DNA from 3 places in the Sphingobium herbicidovorans genome. Region 2 is predicted to be linked to each of the others. Evidence: predicted binding sites of a transcription regulator. Region 2 holds the regulator's gene; each other region holds the start of a gene.
What was found. Region 2 encodes LexA, which represses DNA repair genes until DNA is damaged. Its sites were predicted from a motif close to GTTCCNCNCTTGTTCT; they were not measured.

Region 1 (5,198 bases), on a different replicon from region 2:
GCACGGCCCAGAGCTCCTGAGGCCTCTGCCACCATTCGCCATGGATCCGCTCAGGACCATCGCCCGCGACCACGCGATAGGCGGTGCCGCGCCAGGTGAAACGGCGCGGCGGATGGTCGGGGAGCAGCGCCACCACATGGGATAGCAGTTCGGGCCGCTTCAGCATGCGCACCGGCCGCTTCCATGTCGGCCAGCCCAAGGGCTTTGCCAGTGCCTCGCTCCGCCGGACCGCGCGCTCGGGCACATCGCTCTCCTGCGAAGACAGGCGGAACGGCGCGTCAGGCTCGATCCTTCCGGCGAGTTGATCAATCAGCGGCGCAATGTCCGGCGGCCCGTTGCTGCTGCCGAGACCAGCCTCTAGCGTTTGCGCTTGGAGTTCCTCCATGCGCGGCGCTGTCAGGCTCATCGCGTCTATGCCGAGCCCGGGATCGATCCGCTCGACGCGCATGCCGAGCATCCGCTTGAGATGCTTGGGCTCTCGCGTCGGGCGAGACGTGCCGATCGTGATATGCTGTTCGCTACCATCAACGAGTCTGCAGGTGAGATGCACAGCGCGCAGGCCTAGCCCACACTCTTGAAGCTGCAGGACCAGATCATCGACTAGATCGCCGATGACCTGCGTTATGGCGTCCGCCGTACCGATCGGTTCAAGCAGCCGCCGCCCCGCCCGCGGCGCCTCAAACGGCACGACCGACACGATCGGTTCTGCCAGCAGCCCGCGCGCCTGATCAAGCCGGCGGACGGTGCCAAGCCCAAGGCGCTTGGCCAGAGGGGCGCGTGGCATCGGGTAGAGATCCGCAATCTGCTCGAGACCAAAACGGGCGGCGGACGTTAGCGCTTCAGGCTCAAGACGCAGCGCGGCGAGCGGCAGGTCAGCAATCGCTTGGGCTTCACCGCCGGGCGACAGCAGCGTAATGGCTTGGCCGCTATAGCGCGCCAGTGCATGGGCGGCACCCGGCGTGCCCGCGACAGCGATGTTGGCGGTAAAGCCCAGCCGTTTCAGAAAGCGCAGCAGACGTTTGCAGAAACGCGCCTCGCCCCCGAACAAATGACTGGTGCCGGTGAGGTCTAGCCAGAGGCCGTCGCTCCCGGATGGGCAAGCGCTCGGCGTCCAATGGCAGACCGCATGAAGGGCGAGCCGATCAAGCCAAGCCTGATCGGCGTGGGGATCGGCATCCCGCACATCGAGGTCGGTCACTAGGGCGCGGGCATGAGCGGCCGCGATGCCGGAACGCAGACCGAGCTCAAGCGCCACCGGGCAGGCGGCCGTCACCACATCTCGCTGTCCCATCCGGGCAATCAGGATCGTCGGCTTGGCCCACAAGGTTGTCCAGCTAAGCGCTGGCGCCAAGCGGACGCTGGCGCTGCTTTCATCGGCTGGTATCGCCTTGAAGGGATGTTCGGCGGATTCACTGCGCCGTCCCATCTCCCGCATGGTTGGGCGCTGATGGACGGGCAGCGCATCGATCTCGCTCTGACTTGGCCGCTGCGCCTCATCGCGTGCCCAGCGCGCACCCGGCCGCCACCCGCCGCCGCGGGGCACCGAGCAGGCTCCGGGATTGTCGTCGATCGGGCCAGCAAGGCGAGGAGCGAGCGACGCGGCGACAGGCTCAGGCCGCCTGGCTGGCCACTCCAGCCGCCGCAGGCGCTCGATGGCGAGCTGCGGCAGGTAGAGCGAGGCGACCCTGATCATCGCACGCCTCCAGTTCAAGAGAGAAGGGATTGCCATTGCGCTGGCGTACAAGCTCGACTGACCAGCGCGCGCGTCCGACCCCCGGATGGGTAAGAGGCGCCGACGGCACACAGCCGATCCGCCAGCGGGTCATTGCGGACGAAAGCCCGCTCAAGGGGCAGCGGTCCCGCGCACGGTGGCGGCGGTAAAGCAGCATCGGCGTCCTGCCGTCGGAAGCGGCCAGCTGCAGCCTTCGCGTTGCAGTCTGGTCGGCGGATTTGACCTCGGCCACCACGCAAGCCAGCGAACCATGGCGCAGAGCATCCTCGGCCATGGCGAGCACAATGCTGTCGCTCGTGCCGTGCGCATAGAGGACCTTGTCTGGACCAAGTCCCACCTGTTGGAGGCCGGGCGCGTAAAGGTCGAAATTCGTGACTGCCCAGAAGACCGTGAAATCCTGTCGGGAGGCGAAGCGGGCCGCAATGCCAGCGATGAACAGCGTCGCCGCCGCATCGTCGCTGAGCGTCGGGCAGGCGGCGGCAACCTCGTGCAACGCCGCGCCGTCCAGCCCACCATCGGCAAGGCGCTCATCAAGCTCGGAAAGGCCGAAAGGCAAGACGGGGCCGCGCGCAGAACGCGCTTGCGCCAGTTCGGCCAACAACTCTGCAAGCGGCGCGCTGCGGGGCTGATTGGATCGGGAAGCAAAGCAGGCCATGGGAACATATCGACTCAGATGTTCCCTTTATGTTCCACTGCCCCGCAAGATTCGTCAAGCGCGATGAATCCTGTTTTTACGCGCCTTGTTCTTCACTCGCTCATAGCGCCAGCACGTGCTGGGTTGCAGGATCCCGAACTCCGCCAAACCAGCGATCAAGCGAGCTGGCGAACAGCGGTTCGGGCGCCGCGGCTTCGAACAGGGTGAGGGAGGAGCGCAGCTTCATCGCATCGATGCTGCCGAACACGACAACGGGGTCGCTGGTATGAAGCTGTTGCAGTGCTCCCACGCATTCCCTGTAGCGGAAGCCTAGCAGCTCGTGTGCAAGATAAGCGTGCGCCTCTTCGATAGAAGCAATGCCGTAATAATGTGCGGTTTGACTCTGCCCTAGGCCCCGCAGCTGCGGGAAGATGAACCAAATCCAGTGCGAGCGCTTCGCTCCTCGTCGGATTTCGCTCAGGGCAGCGGCGTAGCTGCCAGCCTGAGCCTCGACGAAGCGGGCCAGGGTCGCGTCGCTCCTCATCAGAGCATTTCTCCCTGCGCTGGCGGGGCACCGTACACTTGGGTAACCGGCAGACTGCCTTGCGGCAGCCAGCGCAGCACGTCAGCGGCAGCGACAGCCGGATCAACCCACTTAGCCCATTGATGGCGCGCCAGGGGGATGATCTGCCGATAATGATAGGGAGCAACGTCCGGGCCTGCGTCCATGGTCAGCATGGTGAAGGCTTCCTCTTGAGGACTTTCGCGCCAGATGCCAGCGATGCAGAACCAGCGGTGATCGGTCATGGTGAAAAGCCATTTGTCGAGGCGCTTCTGCTTGGGCTCGGCGGGATCAGTGAACTCGTAAAATCCGTCGGCAAGGATAAGGCAGCGGTTCGAGGTGAACTCCCGTCCCTCTGAGCGGAAGTTATAGACAGGCTTGCCCTTGGGACTTGGCCAGCTCCATCTCCGGTTGACCAGCTCCCCTGATCCTCGCTCACCCTCAACAGAACGCACGATCGGCGCAATATCGGTGATCTTGATATCCTCCCGCGCGGGCACATTGGGCTTGCCCTCGGGCATTTTGATCCTGATTTTCAGATCTTCAAAAACCTTGACGATCGAGGCGATGTCGATCTCGAGCCTATAGTCGTTGCACATCGCTCCTCCTTTGCCCTCTACTTGCTCCTGCCCTTCGTTCCCCGTATGTTTTTAACATGGACTCGAAAGCAACGCCCTTTGACTCTGACGCGCGCGGAAGCCAACGCGCCATCATCCGGCGCAATCCGGATGACGTCGAAGTGATTGAGATAATCGAGGCGGCCTGGGGTTCCAGTCCGCGCTTCAGTGACGGCGTGAGCTATGAGTTCATCCGGTCGGAAGGACGCACATTCACCAGCAACCGCTGCCTCCTGCCCGCCTCAGAGTTTCATATCCGCAATGGCGAGAAGAAGTTTCGTGTGCGGCTTTGAGGATGGAAACTTCTTTTACCTCGCGACCATTTGGGAACCTGCGATGGGCGACCGACGGGTCAGCTACCGGATCATTACCGTAGACGGGGACCCGGAGGTGATGCGTTACCAGGAGCGCGATTGCGCAATCGTCCAGCGTCGAAAGGTCATGCAGTGGCTGGATCATAGGGTGCCAGAGGCTGACCTGCTCACGACGCCGGCCGCGCATCTCTTCTCGATCGAGGAAATGCTGACCAAGCCCGTCCAGACGAGCTTGGCCTACTGAGTGGCCGACGGACGGATGGACATGTTCGCGCATTCCCCGCCCGGCGATGATCTGTTCGGGCAGCCGCCTATATCGGGGCTGCGGCAAGAAGAAGAGTTTGTATCGCTGCAGGAGGAAAGGGCGCTGATCGACCGGATCAATGCCTCGAAGCTCTCACCCTTTCGCTTCCAGCAATGGACCGGCAAGCGCCTGACCCACAGCTATGGCTGGAGCTATGATTTTCAGACCGGGAAATTCGCGCCAACCGACCCCGTGCCGGAATGGTTGCGGCCGCTAAGGGCGAGAGCCGAGTGCTTTGCCGGACTTGCGCGGGGCGAACTCGTTCAGGCCCTTCTGATCCGATACGATCCGGGAGCGGGGATTGGGTGGCACCGCGACCGTCCTGTGTTCAGGGATGTGGTGGGAATTTCGCTGGGCGAGGCTGCAACGATGCGATTCCGGCAGCGGAACCGCGACCACTTCAAGCGCGTCAACGTGCCCCTGCCGCCGCGCGGCATCTATCACCTTAGCGGCGAAGTCCGCCACGAGTGGGAGCACAGCATTGCTGAAATGCCGGCACCGCGCTGGTCGATAACTTTTCGAAGTCTCGTATAACGGTAGCATTCTGGCTAACCCGTGAAACCGTTTCTGGATCGCGCCCGGTCAGCGATCCAGAACGATCAGGTTAGCCCATGCTATGCTTCAAGGCACTCGCGCGATCATGACCGCTTTGACGGACTGATATGCGTGCTCGACCCCAGCACGAGATGAGGGATCAAGGTCCGTATCATTGAGAGCAGCCTGAAAACCGGGCGTCTTCCGCTGCGTCCTTGAAGCCCTTCATGCTGTCGAGCGTCGTTTTGATGAGGCTGTTGAGGGTAGATATGGTGCTGTCGGTGCTCATAGCCTGCTCTTGTAAGTGGAATGGCCAAAACGGTCGTAAGACCAGAAGGGTCCGCGGCTTGCCTGCCATCCAGCAGAAGAGGTTCGAAACATTTGTTGATGCTCCGCAATCGATGCCGGTGCGCAATTGGGCCGGGCTGGCGACGCGGCGCTTTCCTGAATCACGGAACCAAGGATACGCCTGAGGATTCCTGTTCAGCAGACCAGGAGAGC
Region 2 (5,198 bases):
TCGACATCGGCATCGTGCCAGACGATCTCGATCTGATGATACAGTCGCTGGAGCGAGCCAGTCAGGCGGACATCATCGTCTCCACAGGTGGCGCATCGGTAGGCGATCACGATCTTGTTCGCCCCGCCTTCGCCGCCGCGGGGGGTGATCTCGATTTCTGGAAGATCCGCATGCGTCCGGGAAAGCCGCTGATGGCAGGGAAGCTGCGCGACGCCATTTTCCTCGGACTGCCCGGCAACCCGGTTTCCGCCTTTGTGACGGCGACCCTCTTTCTGCTACCCCTCGTCCGGCACATGGCGGGCGCTGCCGATCCACTGCCACGCATCGCCAGCGCCACTTTGGCCGCGCCCCTGCCAGCTACCGGCGAACGCGATGATTATCTCCGCGCCTTCCGCACCGGCGATGGATTGATTGCGGTCACATCGCAGGACAGCGCAGCGACCGCCGCCTTGGCCCGGGCGGACAGCCTCATCGTACGCACCGCAGGCTCTGCTCCAGCGGCGGTCGGCGACCAGGTGGCCGTCATTTCGCTTCACGCATGAGAAAGGGGCCGCATCGCGGCCCCTCCCAATTCGCAAACCGGACGCTGGTTCAGCGCTGCTGCTTGCCTTGATCGCTCTTGTTCTTCTGGGCGTCGCCCATCTGACCCTGGCGATTTTCCTGCTGCTGCTGACGGCCGGTCTGGTCCGAACGGTCGCCACCTTGCTGACGGCGCTGACTGCTGTCCTTGTCGTTCTGATTAGGCATGTTACTCTCCTATTCACCCTCTTTGGGAAGGCGGCGAATAAACGGCCGGGCGGCAGGTCCGTTCCTTTCGTTACGCTCGGCGTAAGCCTGCTTGACTTCCCCGTTTTCGTTTCCTAAGTGTTCTCCATCCGTTCCATGGAGGACACGCAGGCATGCTGACGCCCAAGCAACAGGAATTGCTCAGCTTCATTCAAAACAGGCTGGAGGAAGGTGGCGTTTCGCCATCCTTCGAGGAAATGAAGGAGGCGCTTGACCTGCGGTCCAAGTCCGGCATCCACCGGCTGATCAATGCACTGGAAGAGCGCGGCTTTATTCGTCGCCTGCCTAATCGCGCGCGCGCGCTGGAGGTGCTGAAACTGCCCGAAGCGATGCATCGTGCGCCCAAGATCGTGGTCCCGCCAAAACCTCAGTTGGCGTCGAGACCACCGATCGCCGCGAATGACGTGATTGAAATCCCGCTTCACGGCAGGATCGCTGCCGGCGTTCCGATAGAGGCGATGGAGGGACAGAATATGCTGTCCGTCCCCGCCGCGCTGCTCGGCGCTGGCGATCATTACGCGCTTGAAGTCTCGGGCGACTCCATGATCGAGGCGGGTATTCTGGATGGCGACTTCGCCCTGATCCAAAAGACCGAGGTTGCGCGCGAAGGACAGATCGTCGTTGCCTTGATTGAAGATAGCGAAGCTACGCTCAAATATTTCCATCGCGAAGGGCCGAAGGTTCGGCTCGATCCGGCCAACAGCGTCTACGAACCGCAAATCTATGACACGCGGCAAGTGCGCATTCAGGGCAAGCTGGCGGGATTGCTGCGCCGCTACAACTAATCGGAACGGCGGCGGGGCCATCGTTCCGAAGGTCGAGCGATCCAGGGGTGCGCGTCGCCGGCAACTTTCGCGGCCCGCACCTTGCCCTCGTCCAGATCGATAGCAAGCCCGCCTGTCCGCGCCAGCAGCCGCCGGTCAGCCTTCAACCAGCGCGGACGACACCATGACGGCAGGCGGCGATCGGCGACAACAATATCCGCACGGGCGCAGTCCCCTGCCAGCGTCGATTTCGGCACCAAGTCGCCGGTTCGTGTTACGAGCAGCCGCCAAACCCGACCGCCTGCCGATAGGGCGACCATGCAGAGATCCCTTGAGCAACTGGCTTCTGGCAAATCCGCCATCGCGGCAAGAGCGCCGTCATACCCCGCGCTTTCCGCCATCATGTCCCGCACATAATCGCCCGCCCGATCCCGCAGGATGGCCATGCCGCCGTCTGCGCTCCGGACCGCCACATGGCGTCCATCAGCGGTAACGAGAATCTCCGGTGGGGACGTCGTCACGATGATCACAATCCCGATCGCGACCGGCGCCAGTCCGATCCAACGCCAACGACCTCGCCATAACAGACAGCATAGCCCACCCAACACAATCATGCCAAAGACAGCGTTGGGCACCACCGGCGCGGTAACGACCGCCCACGGGCTCGCCGCCACCGCATGCGCTATCCACAGCAATAATCCGAGAGCCCGGCTGGCCAGCCACCAGGCCGGAGCGCCCAGACCGACGACGTCCAGCAACAGCGCCAGTGCTTCCAGTGGCATGACGACAAAAGTGGTCAGGGGAATGGCGATCAGATTTGCAAATGCGCCCATCATCCCCGCCTTGTGAAAATGAAAAAGCGCAATGGGCGCCAGCGCCAGTTCGACCGCGAACCCGGAAAACAACAATATCGCAACTGATCGCCCGAACTTGCGCAGCGCGCTTTCCTCCCGCACCGCCGCAAAGGCGCGAAACCGGGGATGTTCGCCCAATGCGACGAGTGCGATCACGGCCCCGAAACTCATCTGGAAACTCGGCCCGGCAAGCGCTTCCGGCCACAAGAACAACACGACCAGCGCACCTGCGGCGATCAAGCGCAAAGTGATCGCCTCCCGGCCAAGGGCAAGCCCGCCCAGCACCAGCAGCGCCGCCACGCAGGACCGGACGGTCGGCACCTCCGCCCCCGTCAGCAACGTATAGCCGACACCCGCCAGCGCGCCGCCCCCTGCCGCAATCAGCATCAGCGGCAAGCTGAGCGCCGCGCGACGACTTAGCGCCATGACCCGCATGAGCAGGAAAATGACCGCCCCGATCAGCGCCGTAACATGCAGACCGCTGATCGAGAGCAGATGGGCAAGGCCGCTACGGCGCATCGCCTCTGCATCCTCCTCGGCGATGGCGCCCTGATCCCCGGTCGCCAGGGCAGCCGCAATGCCAGCGCCATCGCCGTCCGCCTGTTGCAATATGTGCGCGAACAAGCGGTTGCGCAGCGGCGGCGCTTCCTCCGAGGGCCTGAGCACCGCGATCGGCTTCAGCGCACGGCCTGTGGCCCCTATTCCCTGGAAATAGGCGCGGCGCGCGAAATCATAGCCGCCTGGCAGGCTGGCTGGTGCGGGCGGCATCAAGCGCGTTCGAAACCGGATGATGGCGCCTCGCCCAATGCCCGCGGGCATATCGGCTGCGGCGATATTTACCCTGATCAAAGGGGGTAGAGCTACCGGCTCGATCGGACGGATCGACACGCGACTCAATTGCTGCGCGGGCACGGCGTTGACGGCCATGACCTCACCTGTAACCTCCAGAAAGACCGCCCTCGGCAGGGGCGGTGCGCCAAAGATGGTCGCTTTACCCCATATCAACAGGCAGCCTGCACAGGCCAGCAAGCCCGCCAACACCAGCATCTGACGCAGGCGCGCGCCAACCGGCAGGGCCAATCCGCCAGTCGCCAAAGCTACCGCACCGCAACAGAAAGCAAGCCATTCCAGTCTGTTAGAAAGAGATAGCCAAGCTGCAATGCCGATTCCCACTGCTACGGGAACCCACAGGCCGAGCTGTTCTCGCTCCGCTTCAAGTCCCCGCTCCAGCCGCGCGAAAAGCCCTTCCCCCGCACGCCTGATATTCCGGCAGACGGAGGTTTGTCGTGGCTCAAAAGCCATGCTAGGGGGCGTCGCGTTCATGAATGAGCAAGGCGGATGTCGGGGAATAGGACTGTGAGTGCAACGGGTTTGAACAAGCAAGTCGTAACCCGTTTTGCGCCATCGCCCACGGGTTTCCTTCATATCGGCGGCGCGCGCACCGCTTTGTTCAACTGGTTATTCGCCCGTCACCATGGCGGCAAGTTCCTGTTGCGCATCGAAGATACCGATCGCGCACGCTCAACAGAAGAAGCGGTTGCCGCGATCTTCGACGGTCTCGAATGGCTTGGCCTTGCCGGCGATGAGCCCGCCGTGTTCCAGTTCGAACGCTCGCAGCGTCATGCCGAAGTCGCCAATCAACTGCTGGCGGGCGGGCATGCCTATCGCTGCTACGCAACGCCCGAAGAGCTTTCTGAGCTGCGCGAACAACAACGCGCCGCCAAGCAGCCGATGCGCTATGACGGGCGCTGGCGCGACCGCGATCCTGCCGAAGCGCCCGCAGGCGCGCCCTTCGTCATCCGCCTCAAAGCGCCTCGCGAAGGTGAAACGGTGATCGAGGACGCAGTGCAGGGGCGCGTCGTCGTGCAGAATGCAGAGCTTGACGACATGATCCTGCTCCGCTCCGACGGGACGCCCACCTATATGCTCGCCGTGGTGGTAGATGATCATGACATGGGCGTTACCCATGTGATCCGGGGCGACGATCATCTCAACAATGCTTTCCGGCAACTCGGCATTATAAAGGCCATGGGCTGGGAAGAGCCGATCTACGCGCATATCCCGCTGATCCACGGGTCGGATGGCGCAAAGCTGTCAAAGCGCCACGGCGCCCTGGGCGTGGATGCCTATCGCGACGAAATGGGCATGCTTCCCGAAGCGGTCCTGAACTATCTACTGCGTCTTGGTTGGGGATATGGCGACGAAGAGACGATCTCTCGCGATCGCGCTATCGAGCTGTTCGACATTTCGGGCGTCGGCCGATCACCTTCCCGCTTCGACATAAAGAAGCTGGAAAATCTCAACGCCTTCTATCTGCGTGAGGCTGACGACGCCCGCCTCGCCGCGCTGGTGCTGCCCCGAATTTCCGCGCGCTTGGCGGCAACCCTGCCGGACAACTCCGAAGCACTGCTTACCCAGGCGATCCCCTCGCTGAAGCCCCGCGCCAAGACGCTTAACGAAATTGCCGAAGGCGCGGAGTTTCTGTTTAAAAATTGCCCGCTGGATTTTGACGAGAAGGCCCTTGCTCTGCTAGACGACTCGGCGCGCGAGCTGTTGGGCAAGACAGCCGACGCTCTCGATGCTGTCCAATCCTGGACCGTCGAAGCGATTGAGGATGCGATCCGCCGCGTCGCAGAGGATGCCGGTCTGGGGTTGGGCAAAGTCGCCCAGCCGCTTCGCGCGGCGCTGACCGGTCGCACGGTTTCGCCAGGGATTTTTGATGTCCTTTTCCTCCTTGGAAAAGACAAAAGCTTGGAGCGGCTTGCAGATGCCCGAAACGGCATCGCCAGCTGAT
Region 3 (5,198 bases), 300 kb from region 2:
TTTGCTTTTTGTTGACAGCGAGTTCGCTGGTCGGACGCGGCCGATGGCTTCGGCGCCATCCCTCGCTTGGCTCGCGGGTGCGCGCCGAACCGGCTTGATCGGCGACGGACGCTATTGTGCATGGATTTCGACAGCGGGTGGAGGCGAAAGCCAGACTCTTGCGATGGTCGCGGAACGGCTAGAAAGTTGCTTCAATGAGCACCAATTCATTGCGGACAACGGCCCGACCCTTCCGGCGTCCTTCGCTGGATCAACGCTTGCGGTGGTAACAGCGCACGGTGGAGTCAATTCCGAGGGCCGTTATTTCCAGATGGTGTCGGACGAGGGCGTATTGAAGGTAAGTGCTGGCGAGCTCGCCAATGCTTTGAGGAACGTCGGAATTGTGATTCTATTTGTTTGCAGTGGCGGGCGCGCGGACAAGCATCCGGCCGCAAATACTTCCGTCGGTCTTGCCAAGCAGATACTTGATCGAGGCTGCGCTGCTGTGATTGCTTCGCCATGGCCGCTCGATTCTCGCGTTCCATCGCACTGGCTCCCGGCCTTTCTCCAGCATTGGAAGAATGGGGCCCGCATCATCGAGGCTTGTTTCGAGGCAAACAAGCTGGTCGACGACCGGTTCGCGCAGGATCCCTCATATGGCCTCGCGATGACCTTGTTCGGCAACCCCGACCTCCGGCATCCGACCACCGACTTAGGCGGTCAAGCCTGCTGAGCGAAAGGGTATGGTGCGCATGGCGACAAGCAGTGAACTCATCTATTTTAGGTCGCGCATTCTTCATGGCGATCTTTTCCTCGCGGATAGCGATCTATCAGCCGGTACGAAACTTTCGAGCCGCTGGGTTGCTGCGTGTAAGACAGCGCTTGTGGCGCTCGGCGAGCTCGCCGATCTCGCGCCGGCTTTGCAGCCGCTCTACCGCGAGTATCCTTCGCTCGGCGAGACCGTCAAAGAATTAGCGAGCGCGCTGCGCTTCGCAAAGTATCTGCGCAATGTCTTTGCAGGGCATATCAACGATGCACTGATCGCAAAGACCTACGAATGGCGCCCTGAGCTCAGGGCGCTTCCAGATAAGCGCGATCTTACTGCAACCGCGATTCTCAACCTCTTTGTTCTTGAAACCGCGATTAACACCTACGTCACCGAAGACGGTTCACATGGCATGTTCGAAAGCGAGACCGATCTTTTATATCCGCCCGATATGGAGCGCTTTCTCGCCTGGCTGTCCTCTACAATCAGATCTGCGATACAACTCTGTGATGATCTTGGTGCAGCGACCCATAGCCAAGTCACGCCGTTAGGAGATGGCGCCGAGATGTTCGATGCTTTTCGCGCAGCCGGTCTAACTGATTTCGAACGTCTTAAGAAGGGTCGGTGATCCAACGGATTCCGGATGGCGGAGATCGAGGCGCAGGCTGCCGGTTTGGGCGTGAAGCCGGGCGTTGAGAACAAGTTCGAGAACTTGCGCCGCCGCTTTTAGCCGAGGCTTGCACATATGCGACGGCCGCCCGGCGGTGATGCCTTTATCAAATGCCCGGCGTGCTGGCGATGGTGTGCGCTAACAATCGCTCTCGATTTGAGAGTTTCTGCGGTCTTTTGTTGATCGGTGGTGACGCCCCGCGATAATTTGTTGGCTCGCAAAGGAGAGCCTGATGAGGACGCAAGTTATTGGAATTGTTCTTCTCGGAACCGCGCTGGCGAGCTGCGGGAAGGAAGAGCCGCGCAGCAAGCAGTATTTCGACGCACATGTCGACGAGGCGCGCGAGGTGTTCGCGGGGTGCCAAGATGGCTCTGTTCGCGGCAACGAATGCAACAACGCCGAGATGGCCGTTATCCGGGCCGACGCGAAGGCGCGGAGCAAGCGGTTTGTCGGTGACGGGAAAGCCTATACGCCCCGTTGACCGTGGGGCGGAGCGCTACAGTCCGGCGGCCGAACGCAGCCGGTCCAGTTGTTCCTGGCAAAGTCGCTCGACGATCTCGCGCAGGTTGCGGGCCGCAGCCGCGAGCGCTTCGAGGTCCTCCACGGTGATTTCGTAGTTCGGCGAATATCGTGCCTCGACATAGGCGCGCTTCAACAGCTCGAAACGGCGCCGATCCAATTTGCTCTCGCGGGGCCAAGCCTCCACAAGCTGCGGCTCCCGGTCTTCGGCGAGCGAACGCAAGAATTTGATGTTGTGCGAGCGCGGGAAATAGAAGGTGCTGGTGAGCAAGAAGCACGCGTAGGCACGTTCAACCGCTTGATGTAGCGAAAATGCGGCCGCCTTCCGCCAGATCAGCTCATTGTCACCGCGCTGAGCCTGAAAATCCACCGTCTGCAATTGAACGTCTATCGCCGGCAGCGATGTTTCAAAATACTCGACCGCCATCCGATACGCATCGGTCGGCGTCAGTGGCTTCGGCACCGCCAGCGGATGGTTGGGCAAATCGTAGAGCAGAATTCCGTCGCGCAGGATGTCGACCCAGAAATATTCGCCGCGGGTCAGCGCCTTGTTCACGTCGGCTAGCGTATGGACGATGATGTTTAGCGTCCGGTCGACGTCGGGATCACGAAGGATCTTGTCCTCGGCGATATACCAGTGGTCGGAGATATCCGTCAGGTCCTCGTGGCTGACGATGACCAGCAGATCGAAGTCCGACTGATAGCCGTTCTCGGGCTCGTCGACCCAGTCGCTGCGCGCATAGCTGCCGAACAGGATGATCTTCAGAATCTTGCCGTTGCGCTTGGCGGGCATCGTCGCACGTTCGATCGATCGCGCGAATTCCTCCATCAGCACGGTCTTGATGCGCTGGAGTTCGCCCTGCTGCCGCGCGGGAAGATGATCGATGTCCATTTTCATTTCAGCCCCTGAATCTGGCCGACAATCAAGACTCTGGCAAGCCAAACTCGATTCATTCCGGACCTGATCGCATCGTGATCGGCCTGCCCTTTGCGGCGTCCCGCTTGACTCGGCAAGCCGACAAGGAACAAAGAGGAAACGAATCAACTATCTGCCGAGTCCTATGTTATCATGCGCCACCCTGCCGTCCTCGCCGATCTTCGCGCCAAAATTGCGCGGATCGAAGGCGTGTGCGCGCGGCACGAGGTGCTTCCGTTCGGCGTCGAGGCGGTCGATTCGCGACTCCCGGGCGGCGGAATCGCGACCGGCGCGCTCCACGAGATAGCCGGAAGCCCCGAGCTCGCCGACGATGCGAGCGCGACGATCTTCCTCGCCGGCATCCTCGCGCGGACCGAAGGGACTGTTTTCTGGTGCCTGCGCTGGCACGACCTGTTCGCCCCTGCCCTGCATCTCGCGGGATTGCACCCCGACCGCGTGATCCATGTCGAGGCGGGCAGCGACACCAATGTCCTGCTCGCGATGGAAGAATGCTTGCGCCATCCTGGCCTCGCCGGCGTCGTCGGCGAGGTGAGCAAATATTCGACGACGGCGTCGAAGCGCCTCCAGCTCGCCGCCGAAACCTCGGGCGTTCCGGCGTTCGTCTTTCGCCGCACCTGCAAGGCCGACCAAGCCGCCGAGGGCACGGCCGCGGTGACGCGCTGGCGGATCACCGCGAGCCCAAGCGAGGACCTTGGCATTCCGAGCCTTGGCCGCCCACGCTGGCGCGTCGCGCTCGAACGCGTACGCGGCGGCAATCCGCATTTCTGGATATTGGAGGGCTGCGATGCGACGGGTCGTATCGCTCTTCCTGCCGCACTGGTCGACCGACCGGCTGCGCAGGAAGACCGGCAAGCCGCGGCCTGACGGCGGCACCCCTGCCCGGCCGCTCGTTACCGCGATCCCCGACCATGGCCGGCGGATCGTCGCCGCGGTCGACGGGGACGCCCGCTCGCTCGGCATCCGCCCCGGCATGACGATCACCAAGGCGCGCGCCTTCGCGCCCGAACTCGATGTCGTCGACGCCGAGCCCGAGGCCGATTTCGAGGGATTGCGCCGTCTCGCGCTTTGGGCAGGTGCGCGCTATTCGCCGGTCGTCGCGCCCGATCCGCCCGACGGCCTCTGGCTCGACATCACCGGCTGCGCCGCGCGCTTCTCGACCGAGCGCGCGCTGCTCAAGGATCTCCACCGCCGCACCGCCGCCTTCGGCCTCGCGCTCCAGATCGCGGTTGCCGACACTGCGGGCTGCGCGCACGCGGTCGCGCGTTATGTCCCCGCGGGGCGCCCGGTCACGATCGAGCCCGGCGCGCACCGCAAGGCGATGGCGCTGCTGCCGATCCGGGCGCTTCGCCTGCCGCCCGCCGACGTCGAGGCGCTGCGCAAGCTCGGCTTCGAGCGGATCGAGCAGTTGATCGGCGCCCCGCGCGGCCCACTCGCCAAAAGGTTCGGGCGCGAGCTGCACCGCCGCCTCGACCAGGCGTTCGGCACGCTGCCCGAGCCGATCGAACCGATCTTCCCCGATCAGCTCCCGCGCGCGCGGCGCGGTTTCATGGAGCCGATCGCGACCGCCGAAGCCTTTGCGCAGGTCATCGGCGACCTCGCGCGCGATATCGCGGACCAGCTCGGTCGCCTCGGCAAGGGCGCGCGCCGGCTCGACTGCTATTTCCACCGCGTCGATGGCCATGTGCAGGCGATCCGCGTCGGCACCGCGGCACCGTCGCGCGATCCCAAGCATCTCGCGAAACTTCTCTCCGCGAAGATCGAAACCATCGAGCCCGGGCTCGGCATCGAGGCGATGACGCTCGTCGCGCCGCTTATCGAGGTGCAGGCACTGCGCCAGGGCGAGAGTCTCGAAAGCCTGACGCGGCGCGGTCCCGACCTTCCCGCGCTCGTCGACGCGCTCGCCAACCGCTTCGGGCAACGCAGCCTGCACCGGACGATGCCCCAGGCAGGCGCGATGCCCGAGCGATCGGTCGCAATCACGCCGGCGCTGCGCCAAGCCGATGGCGCGGCATGGTCCGACGAGCTCCCGCGCCCGTCACGGATGCTGGCGCGGCCCGAACCCGTCGACGTGATTGCCCTGCTCCCCGACGACGCGCCGCGCCTCTTCGTCTGGCGCCGCAAGCGCTACCGCGTGACGCAGGGCGATGGGCCCGAGCGCCTGCAGGGCGAATGGTGGCGCGACGGCGGGATAGAAGGCGAGACGCCGCTGAGCGTGCGCGACTATTACCAGGTCGAGACCGAGGCCGGCGGGCGCTATTGGCTGTTCCGCCTTGGCGACGGCGTCCATGCTGCGACCGGCTCGATGCGCTGGTTTATTCATGGAGCAT

Region 1: a site for LexA is predicted at 2,408-2,423, ahead of B6S01_RS18130 (ImuA family protein). Genes of this name have one in related genera too.
Region 3: a site for LexA is predicted at 2,957-2,972, ahead of B6S01_RS00980 (ImuA family protein). Genes of this name have one in related genera too.

What each region holds. Positions count from the first base shown of each region.
Region 1 covers NZ_CP020539.1:733,360-738,557, forward strand. The annotation lists gene B6S01_RS18125 (DUF6504 family protein) at 1-1,693, opposite strand, end outside; gene B6S01_RS18130 (ImuA family protein) at 1,611-2,387, opposite strand; gene B6S01_RS18135 (DUF1810 domain-containing protein) at 2,488-2,910, opposite strand; gene B6S01_RS18140 (SOS response-associated peptidase family protein) at 2,910-3,527, opposite strand; gene B6S01_RS21760 (hypothetical protein) at 3,584-3,838, shown strand; gene B6S01_RS18145 (SOS response-associated peptidase family protein) at 3,807-4,103, shown strand; gene B6S01_RS18150 (alpha-ketoglutarate-dependent dioxygenase AlkB) at 4,125-4,697, shown strand; gene B6S01_RS22265 (hypothetical protein) at 4,870-5,198, opposite strand, start outside.
Region 2 covers NZ_CP020538.1:2,818,011-2,823,208, reverse strand. The annotation lists gene B6S01_RS13975 (molybdopterin molybdotransferase MoeA) at 1-542, shown strand, start outside; gene B6S01_RS21390 (hypothetical protein) at 592-747, opposite strand; gene lexA (transcriptional repressor LexA) at 900-1,571, shown strand; gene B6S01_RS13965 (ComEC/Rec2 family competence protein) at 1,568-3,706, opposite strand; gene gltX (glutamate--tRNA ligase) at 3,743-5,197, shown strand.
Region 3 covers NZ_CP020538.1:195,725-200,922, reverse strand. The annotation lists gene B6S01_RS01000 (CHAT domain-containing protein) at 1-712, shown strand, start outside; gene B6S01_RS00995 (hypothetical protein) at 732-1,373, shown strand; gene B6S01_RS00990 (EexN family lipoprotein) at 1,648-1,896, shown strand; gene B6S01_RS00985 (HEPN domain-containing protein) at 1,912-2,826, opposite strand; gene B6S01_RS00980 (ImuA family protein) at 3,004-3,735, shown strand; gene B6S01_RS00975 (Y-family DNA polymerase) at 3,656-5,198, shown strand, end outside; gene B6S01_RS00970 (error-prone DNA polymerase) at 5,190-5,198, shown strand, end outside.